Regions from separate parts of the Rarobacter incanus genome, predicted to be linked through region 1. Evidence: predicted binding sites of a transcription regulator. Region 1 holds the regulator's gene; the other holds the start of a gene.

Region 1 (7,550 bases):
CATTTCCTCCGCATCCTCACTGGCGGTGATCGGCGCATTTTGCATCGGAACCAACCAGATCGACCTACAGGCGGCTGCAAACCGCGGAATTGCGGTGTTCAACGCACCGTTCTCCAACACCCGGTCGGTGGTGGAAATTGCCATTTCCAACATGATCTCCTTGGTGCGCCGCCAGCCGACGTTCGACAAGGACATGCACGCTGGCATCTGGAACAAGTCGGCCATCGGCGCCCACGAGGTGCGCGGCAAGACGCTCGGAATTGTGGGCTACGGGAACATCGGCACGCAGCTTTCCGTCCTCGCCGAGAACCTTGGCATGTCGGTCGTTTTCTACGACATAGCCGAGAAACTCGCTCTCGGAAATGCGCGTAAGGCAGAAAGCCTCGACGACCTACTCAAGCAAGCGGACGTTGTCACCCTGCACGTTGACGGGCGCAAGTCCAACCGCGGAATCTTCGGCGAGGAACACTTCGCCGCGATGAAACCCGGTGCCGTGTTCATGAACCTTTCGCGCGGGTTCGTTGTCGACGTCGACGCCCTGGCTAGCGCCCTGCAAACCGGCCACCTGTCCGGAGCAGCAGTCGATGTGTTCCCTACGGAGCCCAAACGCAAGGGCGACCCCTTCACGTCCCCCCTCCAGGGGCTGCCAAACGTGATCTTGAGCCCGCACACGGCCGGTTCAACGGAGGAAGCCCAAGAGGCGATCGGACAGTTCGTCTCGCACAAGATCCTTGACTACCTCAGCACGGGTTCGACCACGCTCAGCGTCAATCTGCCCAACCTCGCCTTGGAGCAGAGCACCGGGGCGGCTCGGATCGCCTACCTTCACCGCAACACCCCTGGTGTGCTGGCCCGCGTCAACAACATCCTCGCCGAGCACGGAGAGAACATCGAGGGCCAGCTGTTGGCTACCCGCGGCGACCTCGGTTACGTGGTGACCGATATCGGGTCGTCGATCGAGCCGGAAACCGTGGCGGCGCTGGAAGCTATCGAGCAAACCGTTCGCCTGCGGGTGCTCAAGGGAACGACCCGCTAAGGCAAGACACCGGTGACTGGATCTAAGGTGGCCGTGCCGCGAATGCCCCTGGGGTATTCGCGGCACGGCCACTTTGGCGCCCACTCTGCGCTCATCATTATTGGCGGCGGTGTGGGCCTCGATCCCGCTGCAAGGCAATTGCACCCACGGAAGCCAAATGCACCTAGGGCGCGGTGTCACCGTGTTCGGTGCGCAAAACATTGATGGCCGATTCGAAATCGTCGAGCGATTCGAAACCCTGATAAACGCTGGCGAACCGCATGTAGGCAACCTCGTCCAGTTCCTTGAGCGGGCCCAGAATTGCCAGACCCACGTCGTGGGAATCAAGCTCCGCGCTTCCCGACGCTCGCAGGGTCTCTTCTACCCGCTGCGCCAGGAGCGCGAGATCGTCGTCACTGACCGGTCTGCCCTGACAAGCCTTGCGGACCCCGCCGACAATCTTTTCTCGGCGGAAGGGCTCGGTCACACCGGATCGCTTGACCACCACCAGGCTCGCCGTCTCGAGCGTTGAGAACCGTTGCCCGCACGCCGGACATTGACGCCTGCGACGAATTGATAAGCCATCATCCGAGGTCCGCGAATCGACGACTCGTGAGTCGGGATTCCTACAAAACGGGCAGTGCAACGGCTCTCCTCAATTCGCTAACGCAGGCATCGCGACTGGATGCCCTGAGGTGAATGCTACTCGGTCCCTGCCCGTTAGCGGGAAGTTGCGTCCTTGGCACCAAGGCCGCGAAGCAGGCCCAGCTCGCACGCTCGGACGCCAAGCATTAGCGCGGACCCCGCTCCCGGGGCACTAACAAAGGTGCCCGGACACCGCCCACGCACCGGGAAGCGCGAGTCTTGGTCTCGTCAAGGGCGCGAGCGAAGGTGCCCGGACACCGCTCGCGCACCGGGAAGCGACGGAACCGCCGGTGGGGAGTGTCCATGTGGACACTCCCCACCGGGACGCCCCGTCCCCGCTGCGCGATCTCGATACCACAGCGACCCCGCAACGCGCGGCGCAGCCTCCAAGCCGCGAACCGCCTGACATCAGCACCTTCGAACCCCCAGTCGTCCAGCACCACAACCAATTTAGGTTAGCCTAACCTTTTGCGCAAGCGTCCGTCCAGATACTGGACGAGGACCAACCCGGCTAGCGCCAACATTTCCCGCGGCCGCGAACGGCACCGAATTGACACACCGCGAAGAAGGTCCACCGACGGCTTCATGTGCGGTCACCACCGAAAAGCGGGCGGCTAATCCCTCCCAGTGCCTCACCCGGGCCACGGGGCGGCCACCAGGATTCGGCACGACGACGCAATGGGCAACCTAGCTCACACCGCGCGCGGCAAGAGGATGAGCATCCCCGGCTCGATGTGAGATCCATCGAGATCGTTCAGGTCGCCGATAGTAACCAATACGTCGCGCACGTCTTCACCGGGCTCGGCTACGCCTGCCGCAATTTGCCACAGAGTCTCCCCGGACATCACGGTGTGCACGCGCACAGGAACTGGAGATTGCGCATCTCCGGCAAAGGCGCCCGACCAGCCGATGAGGAAGCTGAGCACGGTGATCAGCGCTACCACTACACCCAACGCACGGCGACGCAAGCGGACGGATCCACCACCGGCCCCGCCGACGCCCGCGGCCACCCACTTGCCAAAACCATCGGTCCCGCCCACACCCGCGGCCGCCCGTCCGCCAAACCCGCCGGCGATTCCGCCAAATCCATCGCCCGTGACAGCCATGAAAGCCTCCCAATTCCCATTAGAACATCTGTATGCCTACAACCGTACGCTTGGTGCGCGCGCATTGCAACCCTTGTGCGATGTTTCATACAACCGTGGCATCGACAATCTGAGTGTCGTAGACTTGTACGATCAATCGCACAAGTAGTGCAACACGACCGTGTGACATTGGAACGAGGGAGGGATTCGATCGTGGCCCTTAACGAGTCGAAGGGATCCGGCAAAGGCGTCAATCCGAGGCACAGACCACCAGACGTGTCCTGGTCCCGCACCGCCAAGAAGCGCGGGCAAGGAAGCGTTCTCAGTGCGGGTCAAACCCATAGCGATGTATCCGAACGCCAGCGCGAGATACTGCAGGTCATTCGCGAGTCCCTCGACGCTCGCGGTTACGCGCCTTCGATGCGCGAGATCGGGCTTGCAGTCGGCATGGTCTCGCCCTCGAGCGTGAAGTACCAATTGCTAGCGCTGGAAGACAAGGGGTATCTGCGACGCGACAAGCATCGTCCCCGCGCGATGGAGCTGACGGCCGCGGCGCTCTCGGTGACGACGGGCAAGGATGCACCGCGACCTGCCGCCGCGGCACCGCAGGAGGCACCTTCGAATACCGCTGGTGTCGATACCGCATCGATCGCGAGCCAGGTTACGCCGGTTCCGCTGGTGGGACGCATCGCGGCGGGCTCGCCAATTCTTGCCGATCAGCAGGTCGAGGACGTGTTCCCCTTGCCCAAGCAGCTGGTGGGCGATGGCGAAGTCTTTATGCTCAAAGTGGCCGGGGATTCTATGGTCGACGCTGCCATCTGCGACGGGGACTGGGTCGTCGTGCGGAGCCAGCCTGTTGCTGAAAGCGGGCAAATCGTGGCTGCCCTGCTCGATGACGAAGCGACCGTCAAGACGCTGCGTCGCGCCGACGGCCACGTGTGGCTCATCCCGCACAACGAGCAGTACCTACCCATCAACGGCGATCAGGCGACGATCATCGGTATCGTCGTCGCAGTCCTTCGAAGCATCTGAATTCGCGGCGGGGGCCCGGAAACAACGCCGTTTCCCGGCCCCCTCGACTCCGATTTGACTAGAATCCGAGAGTTCGCACCACCGACCGCAGCCGGTCGGCCGAATTCTGCAGGCCCCGCAGTTCTGCCGCCGAGAGAGGCAATTCGATGTGGCGCGAAACGCCCGCTTTTCCGACCACGGCCGGAACTGACAGGCACACGTCATCGATTCCGTAATAGCCGTGGAGTAACGACGACACGGGCAACACCGCATGCTGGTCCTGCAGCAAGGCTTCCACAATGCGTGAACCCGCCGCCGCGACGGCATAGTTGGTGGCGCCCTTACCGGCAATGATCCGGTATGCGGAGTTCACGACCTCGTAAGCAATCGCCGCGCGCGCCTCATCGGAGAGCGGACCGTTCGCGTCCAGCCCGTCCCATTCAAGCAGCGGGGCTCCCCCGATCGTGGCGGATGACCACAGCGGAATCTCTGAGTCACCGTGTTCGCCAACCATGTACGCGTGCACGTTCTGGACCGCGATCCCGGTGTGCTGGCTGACAAGATAGCGAAGCCTCGACGAGTCCAGGACGGTGCCCGAACCGAAAATCCGGGAGGCAGGAAGCCCGGAGATCTTTACCGCCGCATACGTAACGACGTCCACCGGATTTGTGACCATGACGTAGGTTGCATCGGGGCAAACGTCCAGCAACTGCGGCAGAATCTTCTTCGTGAGATTCGTCGTGGACTCGGCCAGTTCCAAGCGGCTCTGCCCTGGCTTCTGCTTGGCGCCGGCGGTCACGAGGACGACATCGGAGCCAGCAATCGCTTGCACATCGTCGGAGCCGACAATTTCTGCCTGCTTCATGAACTGAATTCCGTGTGCCAGGTCGAGGGCCTCTGCCTCAACCTTCGCCTTGTCGATGTCAAACAGCGTCACGTCGCGCGCAACCCCGCGCATCAGGAGGGCGTACGCCATGGTCGATCCGACCGCGCCGGCGCCAACAATGGAGACTTTGGTACGCCGCAACGCACTTAGCGGATCCGCGCCTGGTGCCGGGTTTTTGTCGATTTCGGGTTGGCTCATTTCGAAGTCCTTTGCGCGCGTCGATACCGTCGGATGGATGAATTTTAGTCCGTGCGAGCCGCTGCCTGTAGCCGGCCAAGCGCGCTCACCGCGACCCGGCGGTCATCGGTGCGCCAAAAGTCGGGAAGTGAACGCACTAGGAAGCTCCCGTAGGACTTGGAGGCAACCCGCGGATCCAAAATTGCGACCACGCCGCGGTCACTATCCGAGCGGATTAGCCGTCCCACCCCCTGCGCAAGCGCCAGGGCGGCAGATGCCAGCGAAACGACCTGGAACCCGTTGCCACCGGCCCGCGTTACCTGTTCAATGCGCGCGGAAGCGATCGGATCGTCCGGCCTGGCGAACGGGATCTTGTCGATGATGACGAGCCTGCAAGAATCACCCGGCACATCGATGCCCTGCCATAAGGAGCGCGTGCCGAACAAGCTGGTTTCCTCGTCGCCCGCAAACGTGCGGACCAGCTCCCCCAAGTGCCCCTCGTCTTGCGAAAGCACCGGCCAGGGAACGCGGGCGCGCACGGCCTGCGCGGCCTCCACCGCCGCCCGGCGCGACGTGAACAGTCCCAGCGTACGGCCGCCCGCCGCCAGCATCAGTTCCACGATCGCATCGATGTGGCCTGCGGGGACTGGCCCGGCGGCAGGTGGCGGCAGTTCCCGCGCGACATACAAGATTCCCTGCCGACTATAGGAAAATGGAGTTTCGACCCGTTCTCCCCGCCACCGCAGGGCGGCGGGTTCCAAAGGCCTGCCCTCATCATCGAGGCGCGAACTCGCGCGCGGCCACGGTGCCTTCTGCTGCGGGTCCCAAAGCCCAATGCCCCGTGCGAACGGCTCGAATTTTCCGCCCAGAAACAGCGTCGCCGAGGTGAGAATGGCGCTGCGAGGGCGCAAGACGCGGCCCGCTATCGCGCTCGACACGTCCAGGGGCGCAACGTTGAGCGCGGGCACCGAATCCGGGCCCGCTGGGGATACCCACAAGACATCGGCGCCGCTGGCCGCCGCCACCCGCTCCGCGACCTCGAAGACCTCGGTGAGCGACGCGCGCGCCAGGCGCGTGGAAGCATTTCCTTGGTCGTCGCCGCGAAGATCGCTCAGCACCTGGCGCGCGCCATCGCGCACCGCCTCGACGGCCGCGGCAAGGGAGGCGGGGAACTCGTCCCTTATCCTGCCCTCCGGCACCGCAACTATCGCCTGCGCGAATGCATCGACGGTCGAATCGAACGACCCGATCGAGGCCGCTCCCGCCTGCCGCGCGCGTTTGCTCGCTGTCATCAGCGAGCGCACGGAAATCTGTTGGCTGGCGGCCGAGGTGACGCGATCGACCAGCTCGTGGGCCTCGTCGATGACCACAACGCCGTGCGGCGGAATAAGTCCCTCGTTGCCGGTCGCCATGAGCCCGAGCATGGAGTGGTTTGTGACGATCAGATCCGCCTCGGCGGCCTGCTCGCGCGCGAGCCGGGCAAAGCACTCTTCGAAGAACCGACAGTGCGATCCCAAGCACTCGTTCTTGGTTACAGAGACCTGTCGCCACGCCCGGTCGGAGGCCGTAAATTCCAGGTCATCGCGGTCGCCCGTGTCCGTCTGCTGCGCCCAGGACCGCAGCTTCATCACCTGGGAACCGAGCTCGCTGGAGGGTGCGCCCGCATCGGTCTGCGTGGCCAGATCGAACAGCGTCGGTTCCTCGTCCGGGTAGCCGCCGTCGACCTTGTTGCGACACACGTAGTTTTGCCACCCCTTGAGTGCGGCAGCCGTGATTTCGCGCCCATTCGTCGCCCGCGCGGCGGCGCTGACCAGCGGAACGTCCTTCCTCATCAATTGACGTTGCAGGGCGATGGTTGCCGTCGAGATCACCACCCGGTTGTTGGCATCCGCGCGCCCCGCGGCCGGAACCAGATACCCGAGCGATTTTCCCGTACCGGTACCGGCCTGCACCAGCAGCGTGCCGCCGGCGTCCATAACCGCCCCAACTTCTCGAACCATCCGTTGTTGCCCGGGGCGAGGTGATCCGCCCAGCGCACCCACCACTGCCGCCAGGATCCGCTGATCGGGTTCGGGCACGGGTTCGGCGGCGGGCGGGGTAAGAGGGGGCACGCTCAGATCTTAGTTGCCGCGTCGGCGGCGCTGGCAAGCAGCAGTGCGGCAAGTTGATCGTCGACGCTGCCAACGAGTCGCGTACCGGCCTCCACATGCTCGATGGTTTCGATGGTTCCGGCGCGATAGGCATGAGAGACGAGGTCCCCGCGATCGTATGGAACGACGACGTCGATGCGCACGTGCGGCTGTGGCAGGGCCGCAGCGATTGCATCCATGAGCGTGCCGATTCCCTGGCCGGTGTGGGCCGACACCGCGATAGAGGCCGGTTCCTTGCCCGCAATCATGGCCAGCGCGTCCGCGTCGGCCGCATCCGCCTTGTTGATTACCAACAGTTCCGGGATGTCGGGCAACCCATCGATGTCGGCCAACACTGCGCGCACCGCCGCGATCTGACCGATCGGATCGGGATGGGCACCGTCCACGACGTGCACTATGACGTCCGCCTCCGCCGCCTCTTCCAGGGTGGAGCGGAACGCCTCGACCAATTGGGTTGGCAGGTTCCGCACGAATCCGACGGTGTCTGCAATGGTAAATTCCCGCCCCTCGCTGGTCCGGGCGCGACGCACGGTGGGGTCTAGGGTCGCAAAGAGGGCGTTTTCGACGAGTACACCGGCGCC
Region 2 (7,550 bases), 320 kb from region 1:
GCCGGGTATCGGGGCGTCCTGCCCACCCGCCGGCGCGGGTTCGAGCACGCCTTGCGCCCCAGTTTCACCCGCTGGCGCGGCTCCAAAATCACCCGCCGCACCCAGTTCACCCGCGGTCGATGCGCCGATTTGACCGGGCGCTTGCGCCGGTTCGTCGATCTTTTCGCGCGCTGTCTTTGCCCATCCCGTGCGGCGCGCCACCTGGCGTCCCAGCGCCCGGAACACGACCGGATAGATCATCCAGGTGTAGATCAAATACAGGTGCGCCAGCACGACTGCAACGATGACCGATTTCAGCCCGGTGTGGCCAAGAGAGGCAAAGATCACCACCACCCCGGGCGCAAAAGACAGCACGTAGAACGCCACGACGACCTGCCACGGCATGTAGATGCTTACGTCGCCCAGTAGCAATTGCACGATCGAAGCCAGCACCGACAAACCCACGACGGCCTGCACCAACGGGGTCAGCAGGTACCAAACGTGATCGAACTTCGCCACGACGTTCGCGTGCAGCTTACCCACGCCGCGCACCAGGGCGACCGATTGCCACGTGCCTTGCGACCACCGCGTTCTCTGGCGATACAAGGTCCGGAACGAGTTCAGCCCCTGCTGATCGATCGTCACCGTGGTCGACTGCTCGCCGCGCCAGCCCGCCTGCAACATTCGCACGCCGATGTCCTGATCCTCGGTGAGCCTGGCCCGCCACGGCCCCGCGATCTCCTCGCTGCTGGCCGCGCGCCGAGCCGCATGCTGGGGCACCGGGACAACCACGGAGTCAAGGGCCGACAGGCGGTTGAACTGCCCGTTGCCGCCCATGTTCGCAGTGCCCCACCGCGAGCGCCCGCGCTGAAACACCTTTCCGAACACCAAGAATTCGAGGTTCTGGGCCCACGTCAAGAAGCTTGAGCGGTTGTAGATGCGCACCAGCGACTGCACCCCGCCGACGCGTTCGTCGACGAAGTGCTTGACCACGTCGGTCGCGTTGGGCGCCAGCCGCCCGTCCGCGTCCACGATCGTGACGATGACGTGGTCCGGGTCCCAGCCGCGGTAGTCGGGTGAATCCAGGACCCGCGTGTGCAGGTAGTGCCAGGCGTCGTTGAGCGCCTGGGCCTTGCCCTTGCGCGCGTTCGGGGCGGTCCGCGTCAGAACGATCAGTCCCGGCACGTCCAACCCGTCCAGGATCCGTCCGGTGTCGTCGTCGGAGCCGTCGTTGATCACCAAGATGATCCGGTGGGCGGCGGCCACGGCCGCAAGCCGCGCAACCGAATCCGCGATCGTGCGTTCCTCGTTGAGGGCGGGCACCACAAAGACCCACAGGTAGTCGCGTTCGCGTTCATCGACCTGCACATCGCGCACCGCAATCTCGCGGCTTGCGGGCGAAAGGGGGTCGGGGCGCTCGTCCTCATCGTCTTCTTGCGCGCGGCTGGCGCCCCACACAAGCCCAAAAAGCGTCGCCAAGCTCGCCACGATCATGATCAGCGCAACCCAATAGAGCGGTTGCAGCCACAGCGGCGTGCCTGCGTACGGATCAAAGCCGTTCATTGGGAAAGACTAGCCACCTGACGGTCAGGCTCGAAGGGCAAAGTCTCGGACGCGACCGGACGGGCGAACTGGGCCGGGGTCGCCCCGATGCGGCGCAGGACGGCGGCGCGGACCTGCTCGTCATCGAATTGGTGCGGGCGCGGGCCGTCGCAAAACACGTTCTCCAGGGTTTGAAGGATGCGCTGTGCCGCGTGGCCGTCGCCGTAGGGGTTTTTAGGTACTTGCCGCGCTCCGCGTGCACGGTGGGGCTATCGAGCAGGCGCGATGCGGCGTTGACGATGCGCTTGGGGTCAGTGCCGACGAGTTCCAACGTCCCCGCATCCACGCCCTCGGTGCGTTCGGTAGTGTCCCTGACGACCAGCACGGGGGTGTGCAGGGCGGGGGCCTCTTCCTGGACGCCGCCCGAATCCGTGATCGCTAGGTAGGAACGCGCCATGAGGCGAGCGAACTGGTCGTAGCTGCGCGGTTCGATCAGGCGAACGTTCGCGTAGCCGCTGAGGTGGCTGCGGATGGTCGTGCGCACCGCCGGGTTCGGGTGCATCGGAACGACAAAGACCGTGTTCGGGTAGGCGCTGGCCAACTGCGCGACCGCGCCGGATATCCGTTCGATGCCCGCGCCCCAATTCTCGCGGCGGTGGGCGGTAACCAGGACGATGCGGCGCGAGTGATCGTGGTCCAAATCCTCCAGGTCGGGGCCCAGGCTCCCGCCCTGGCCGACGGCCCACGACAGCATGTCAATCGACGTGTTGCCGGTGACCACGATACGGTTCGCGTCAATGCCCTCGGCGATGAGGTTCATCTTGTTGTGGCTGGTCGGGGCCAGGTGCAGCGCCGCTATGCGGGATATGAGTTGGCGGTTGCCCTCTTCGGGGAAGGGGGAAAGCACGTTCGAGGTGCGCAGGCCGGCCTCGACGTGGATGACGGGGATTCCGAGGTGGAACGCGCCGATCGCCGCGGCCGCGGCGGAGGTCGTGTCGCCGTGCACCATGCAGGCGATTGCGCCAAAGGGGCTGCGTCCGCCGTCCGCGCGGAAGGGTTCGGCGACCGGGCCCGGTTGCCAGATTCGGTCGAATGCGCCCGTGACGTGGGAAAACAGCTGGTTGAGCGTGACGGGGCCGTGTTGGGTGACCCGCAGGTCGATGTCCGTCTTGATGCCCGTGCTGGCGAACAGATCGGCCACCATGCGTTCGTGCTGACCGGTGCTAATGGTCACGGGCTGGAAGTGCCGGCTCGATTCGAGCGCTTGGATGACGGGAATCATCTTTATCGCTTCCGGGCGTGTTCCCACAACCGTCATGACCTTGAGAGCATCTGACCCCTGCGCCATTTTGATCCCTCACCGTTCTAATCGTTCGATCGGTTATTGCTGTGTGTCCGCTAACTACCCGCAAGAATAGGAAAGAACCCTGCGTATGGACAGGGAATTTGCGGGAAAGTGACTAAATGCACACGAGCGGTGGTCGGTCACGGTCGTTTATGCGTTCAAGGTCTGATGGCAAGGTGATGCGGCTTGCGCGTCGGTCTGTGTGGGGGAGTGTTGGGTGATGTGATTCTCCTTGGGCGTTACTGTGAATCGGGGCGAGTTCTTCAGGGTGCGGGTGGCTGGAGTGCGGTGCGCTTCTAGCGAACTAGTACATATGTGCGAAGTTTTCGGCATTGTGATTTAGACTGGGGTGGTGAGTGAACGCCTCGTCATCCAGGGCGCAAGGGAACATAACCTGCGCAACGTCAATCTTGACCTGCCAAGAAACAAGATGATCGTGTTTACCGGATTGTCCGGTTCCGGCAAGTCTTCGCTAGCATTCGACACCATCTTTGCCGAAGGGCAGCGCCGCTATGTCGAATCGCTGTCCGCGTACGCGCGCCAGTTTCTGGGACAGATGGACAAGCCGGATGTCGATTTTATCGAGGGGCTTTCGCCCGCCGTGTCGATCGATCAGAAGTCGACGAACCGCAACCCGCGTTCCACCGTCGGAACGATCACCGAGGTATACGACTACCTGCGCCTGCTCTTCGCGCGGGCCGGAACGCCGCACTGCCCTGTGTGCGGAGAAAAAATCGTCGCGCAGTCGCCGCAGCAAATAGTCGACCGGCTTTTGGAACTGCCCGCGGGCACTCGTTTCCAAATCCTTGCTCCGGTCATTCGCGGGCGCAAGGGTGAATACGCGGAACTGTTTTCCGAGCTGGTCACCCAGGGATTTTCCCGCGCGCGCGTTGACGGTCAAACCGTGCAACTGTCCAGCCCACCCACGCTGGAAAAGAAGCTCAAGCACGACATCGAGGTCGTCGTGGACCGGTTGGTCGCCAAGGACGGCATCCGCCGCAGGCTCACCGACTCGGTGGAAACGGCGCTCAAACTCGCCGATGGGCTTTTGATCGCCGAAATGGTGGACGCGGACGCCGACGACCCGCAACGCGAGCGACGATTCTCCGAACACCGGTCATGCCCCAACGATCACCCCCTGGCGCTCGACGAAATTGAGCCGCGCACCTTCTCCTTCAACGCCCCCTACGGGGCGTGCCCCGAGTGCACCGGATTGGGAATGCGGCTCGAGGTGGACCCCGACCTTGTGGTTCCCGACCCCGACCTATCCCTTCGCGATGGGGCAATCGCTCCGTGGTCGCATACCTCGTCCGAGTATTTTCAAAGGATCCTCGCGGCACTCAGCGCCGATCTGGGGTTCTCCATGGACACGCCGTGGAACAAACTGCCCAAAGAAGTCCGCAAATCCGTCCTGCACGGGCGCGATTACGAAGTGCAGGTCAAATACCGCAACCGGTGGGGCCGCGAACGGCAATACACCACCGGATTCGAAGGCGTCATGCCATTCCTGGAGCGGCGGCACGCCGAAACCGAATCCGAATGGTCGAAGGATAAGTACGAGGCGTACATGCGCGAGGTCGCGTGCCCCGCGTGTAAGGGCGCGAGGCTTAAGCCCGAGGTGCTGGCCGTCAAGGTATCGGGGCGTTCGATCGCGGAAGTTTGCGACCTGTCCATTCGCGACGCGTCCGGGTTCTTGGACAACTTGGAGTTGAGCGGCCGCGAGAAAATGATCGCCGGGCAGGTGCTGAAGGAAATCCAGGCGCGATTGGGGTTCCTGCTCGATGTGGGGCTGGACTACCTGACCATGTCGCGCGCCGCCGGGACCCTTTCCGGCGGGGAGGCGCAGCGCATCCGGCTCGCCACGCAAATCGGGTCGGGTCTGGTCGGGGTGCTCTACGTTCTGGACGAGCCGTCCATCGGCCTGCACCAGCGCGACAACCGCAGGCTCATCGACACCCTGACCCGCCTGCGCGACCTCGGTAACACGCTCATCGTCGTCGAGCACGACGAGGACACGATCCGGGCGGCCGACTGGATCGTGGACGTCGGCCCCGGGGCGGGGGAGCACGGCGGTCGCATCGTTCACTCGGGGGACCTGGCCGGGCTGCTGGCATCCAAGGACTCCGTGACCGGAGCGTACCTGTCGGGGCGCCGGTCCATCCCGCTGCCATCCGCCCGCCGCCCCATCGATAAGAAGCGGCAGGTCACGGTGCTGGGCGCGCGTGAGAACAATCTGCGCAACATCGACGTGTCCTTCCCGCTGGGCGTCCTCACCGCCGTCACCGGCGTGTCCGGCTCGGGGAAATCGACGCTGGTCAATTCGATCCTCTACACGGTCATGGCGAACCAACTCAACGGTGCCAAGCGCGTGGCGGGACGACACAAGCGCGTGACCGGACTTGAGGAACTCGATAAGGTCGTCCACGTCGACCAGGGTCCCATCGGGCGCACGCCCAGATCGAACCCCGCGACATACACGGGCGTGTGGGACCCCATGCGCCGGCTCTTCGCCGACACAACCGAGGCGAAAGTGCGTGGGTATGGGCCGGGTCGGTTCTCGTTCAATGTCAAGGGCGGTCGGTGTGAGGCATGCTCTGGGGATGGCACGATCAAGATCGAGATGAACTTCCTGCCGGACGTCTACGTCCCGTGCGAGGTGTGCCACGGGGCCCGGTACAACCGCGAAACCCTGGAAGTGCATTACAAGGGCAAGACCGTTGCTGACGTCCTGGATATGCCGATAGCCGAGGCAGCGGAGTTTTTCGCGGCGGTGCCGCGGATATCGCGTCACCTAAAGACCCTTGTCGATGTTGGCCTGGGGTACGTCCGGTTGGGCCAGCCGGCCCCGACCCTATCCGGTGGTGAGGCGCAGCGCGTCAAGCTCGCGTCCGAACTGCAGCGCCGCTCCACCGGGCGCACCGTCTACGTGCTGGACGAGCCGACGACCGGATTGCACTTCGAAGACATCCGCAAGCTGCTCGGCGTGTTGCAGTCGCTTGTCGACAAGGGCAACACGGTAATCGTTATCGAGCACAACCTCGACGTGATCAAGAACTCCGATTGGGTGATCGACATGGGGCCCGAGGGCGGGTCCGGCGGCGGAGTCGTCGTGGCGCAGGGAACGCCCGAACACGTTGCGAAGTCGCCGAAGAGCCACACCGGGTTCTTCCTGCGGGAGTTGCTTGGGTAGCGCGCTGTTTCGTTGGTCGAGTAGCCCGCACTTCGTTGGTCGAGTAGCCCGCACTTCGTTGGTCGAGTAGCCCGCGTAGCGGGCGTATCGAGACCGGGGGGTTGGGGGTCTTCGTTGGTCGAGTAGCCCGCGTAGCGGGCGTATCGAGACCGGGCGGTTGGGGGTCTTCGTTGGTCGAGTAGCCCGTGTGGCGGGCGTATCGAGACCGGGCGGTTGGGGGTCTTCGTTGGTCGAGTAGCCCGCGTAGCGGGCGTATCGAGACCACTCCTTCGTTGGTCGAGTAGCCCGCGTAGCGGGCGTATCGAGACCGGGCGGTTGGGGGTCTTCGTTGGTCGAGTAGCCCGTGTGGCGGGCGTATCGAGACCGGGCGGTTGGGGGTCTTCGTTGGTCGAGTAGCCCGTGTGGCGGGCGTATCGAGACCGGGCGGTTGGGGGTCTTCGTTGGTCGAGTAGCCCGCGTGGCGGGCGTATCGAGACCGGGCGGTTGGGGTCTTCGTTGGTCGAGTAGCCCGCGTAGCGGGCGTATCGAGACCACCCCTGCGTTGATCTCGATAATCGCCTTCGGCGCACTCGATCAGCTGTACCCGCGCACTTCGTTGGTCGAGTAGCCCGTGTGGCGGGCGTATCGAGACCACCGCTGCGTTGATCTCGATAATCGCCTTCGGCGCACTCGATCAGCTGTACCCGCGCACTTCGTTGGTCGAGTAGCCCGCGTAGCGGGCGTATCGAGACCAGGCGGTTGGGGTCTTCGTTGGTCGAGTAGCCCGCGTAGCGGGCGTATCGAGACCACCCCTGCGTTGATCTCGATAATCGCCTTCGGCGCACTCGATCAGCTGTACCCGCGCACTTCGTTGGTCGAGTAGCCCGTGTGGCGGGCGTATCGAGACCACCGCTGCGTTGATCTCGATAATCGCCTTCGGCGCACTCGATCAGCTGTACCCGCGCACTTCGTTGGTCGAGTAGCCCGTGTGGCGGGCGTATCGAGACCACCGCTGCGTTGATCTCGATAATCGCCTTCGGCGCACTCGATCAGCTGTACCCGCGCACTTCGTTGGTCGAGTAGCCCGTGTGGCGGGCGTATCGAGACCACCGCTGCGTTGATCTCGATAATCGCCTTCGGCGCACTCGATCAGCTGTTCCCGCGCACTTCGTTGGTCGAGTAGCCCGTGTGGCGGGCGTATCGAGACCACCGCTGCGTTGATCTCGATAATCGCCTTCGGCGCACTCGATCAGCTGTTCCCGCGCACTTCGTTGGTCGAGTAGCCCGTGTGGCGGGCGTATCGAGACCGCGCCGCTCGCTGGAGAATCGTGCGAATATCGCTAGTCCTCTCCAAGCAATCACCTGACTAACTCCTGAGGGTGTCGAGTAGTTTTCCCCATTAGCTATCTCGGATGGAACATCGTGAGAGTGCTTGTGATCGTTGAGCGATGGCATATATGTACATTTTGAAATGTCGCGATGGTTCGTTTTATGTTGGCAGCACGCGAAACATTG

The links. The regulator LexA, encoded in region 1, represses DNA repair genes until DNA is damaged. The targets are predictions, from matches to a motif close to TCGAACANNTGTTCGA.
Region 2: uvrA (excinuclease ABC subunit UvrA) is a predicted target of LexA. The motif match lies at 3,172-3,187, and genes of this name have one in related genera.

The regions. Positions count from the first base shown of each region.
Region 1 covers NZ_VFNV01000001.1:120,124-127,673, reverse strand. The annotation lists gene serA (phosphoglycerate dehydrogenase) at 1-1,036, shown strand, start outside; gene nrdR (transcriptional regulator NrdR) at 1,200-1,661, opposite strand; gene FB389_RS00510 (LysM peptidoglycan-binding domain-containing protein) at 2,353-2,766, opposite strand; gene lexA (transcriptional repressor LexA) at 3,115-3,777, shown strand; gene FB389_RS00500 (L-lactate dehydrogenase) at 3,836-4,840, opposite strand; gene FB389_RS00495 (ATP-dependent DNA helicase) at 4,885-6,930, opposite strand; gene hflX (GTPase HflX) at 6,933-7,550, opposite strand, start outside.
Region 2 covers NZ_VFNV01000001.1:435,765-443,314, reverse strand. The annotation lists gene FB389_RS01785 (glycosyltransferase family 2 protein) at 1-1,542, opposite strand, end outside; gene wecB (non-hydrolyzing UDP-N-acetylglucosamine 2-epimerase) at 1,529-2,869, opposite strand; gene uvrA (excinuclease ABC subunit UvrA) at 3,219-6,056, shown strand; gene FB389_RS01770 (GIY-YIG nuclease family protein) at 7,484-7,550, shown strand, end outside.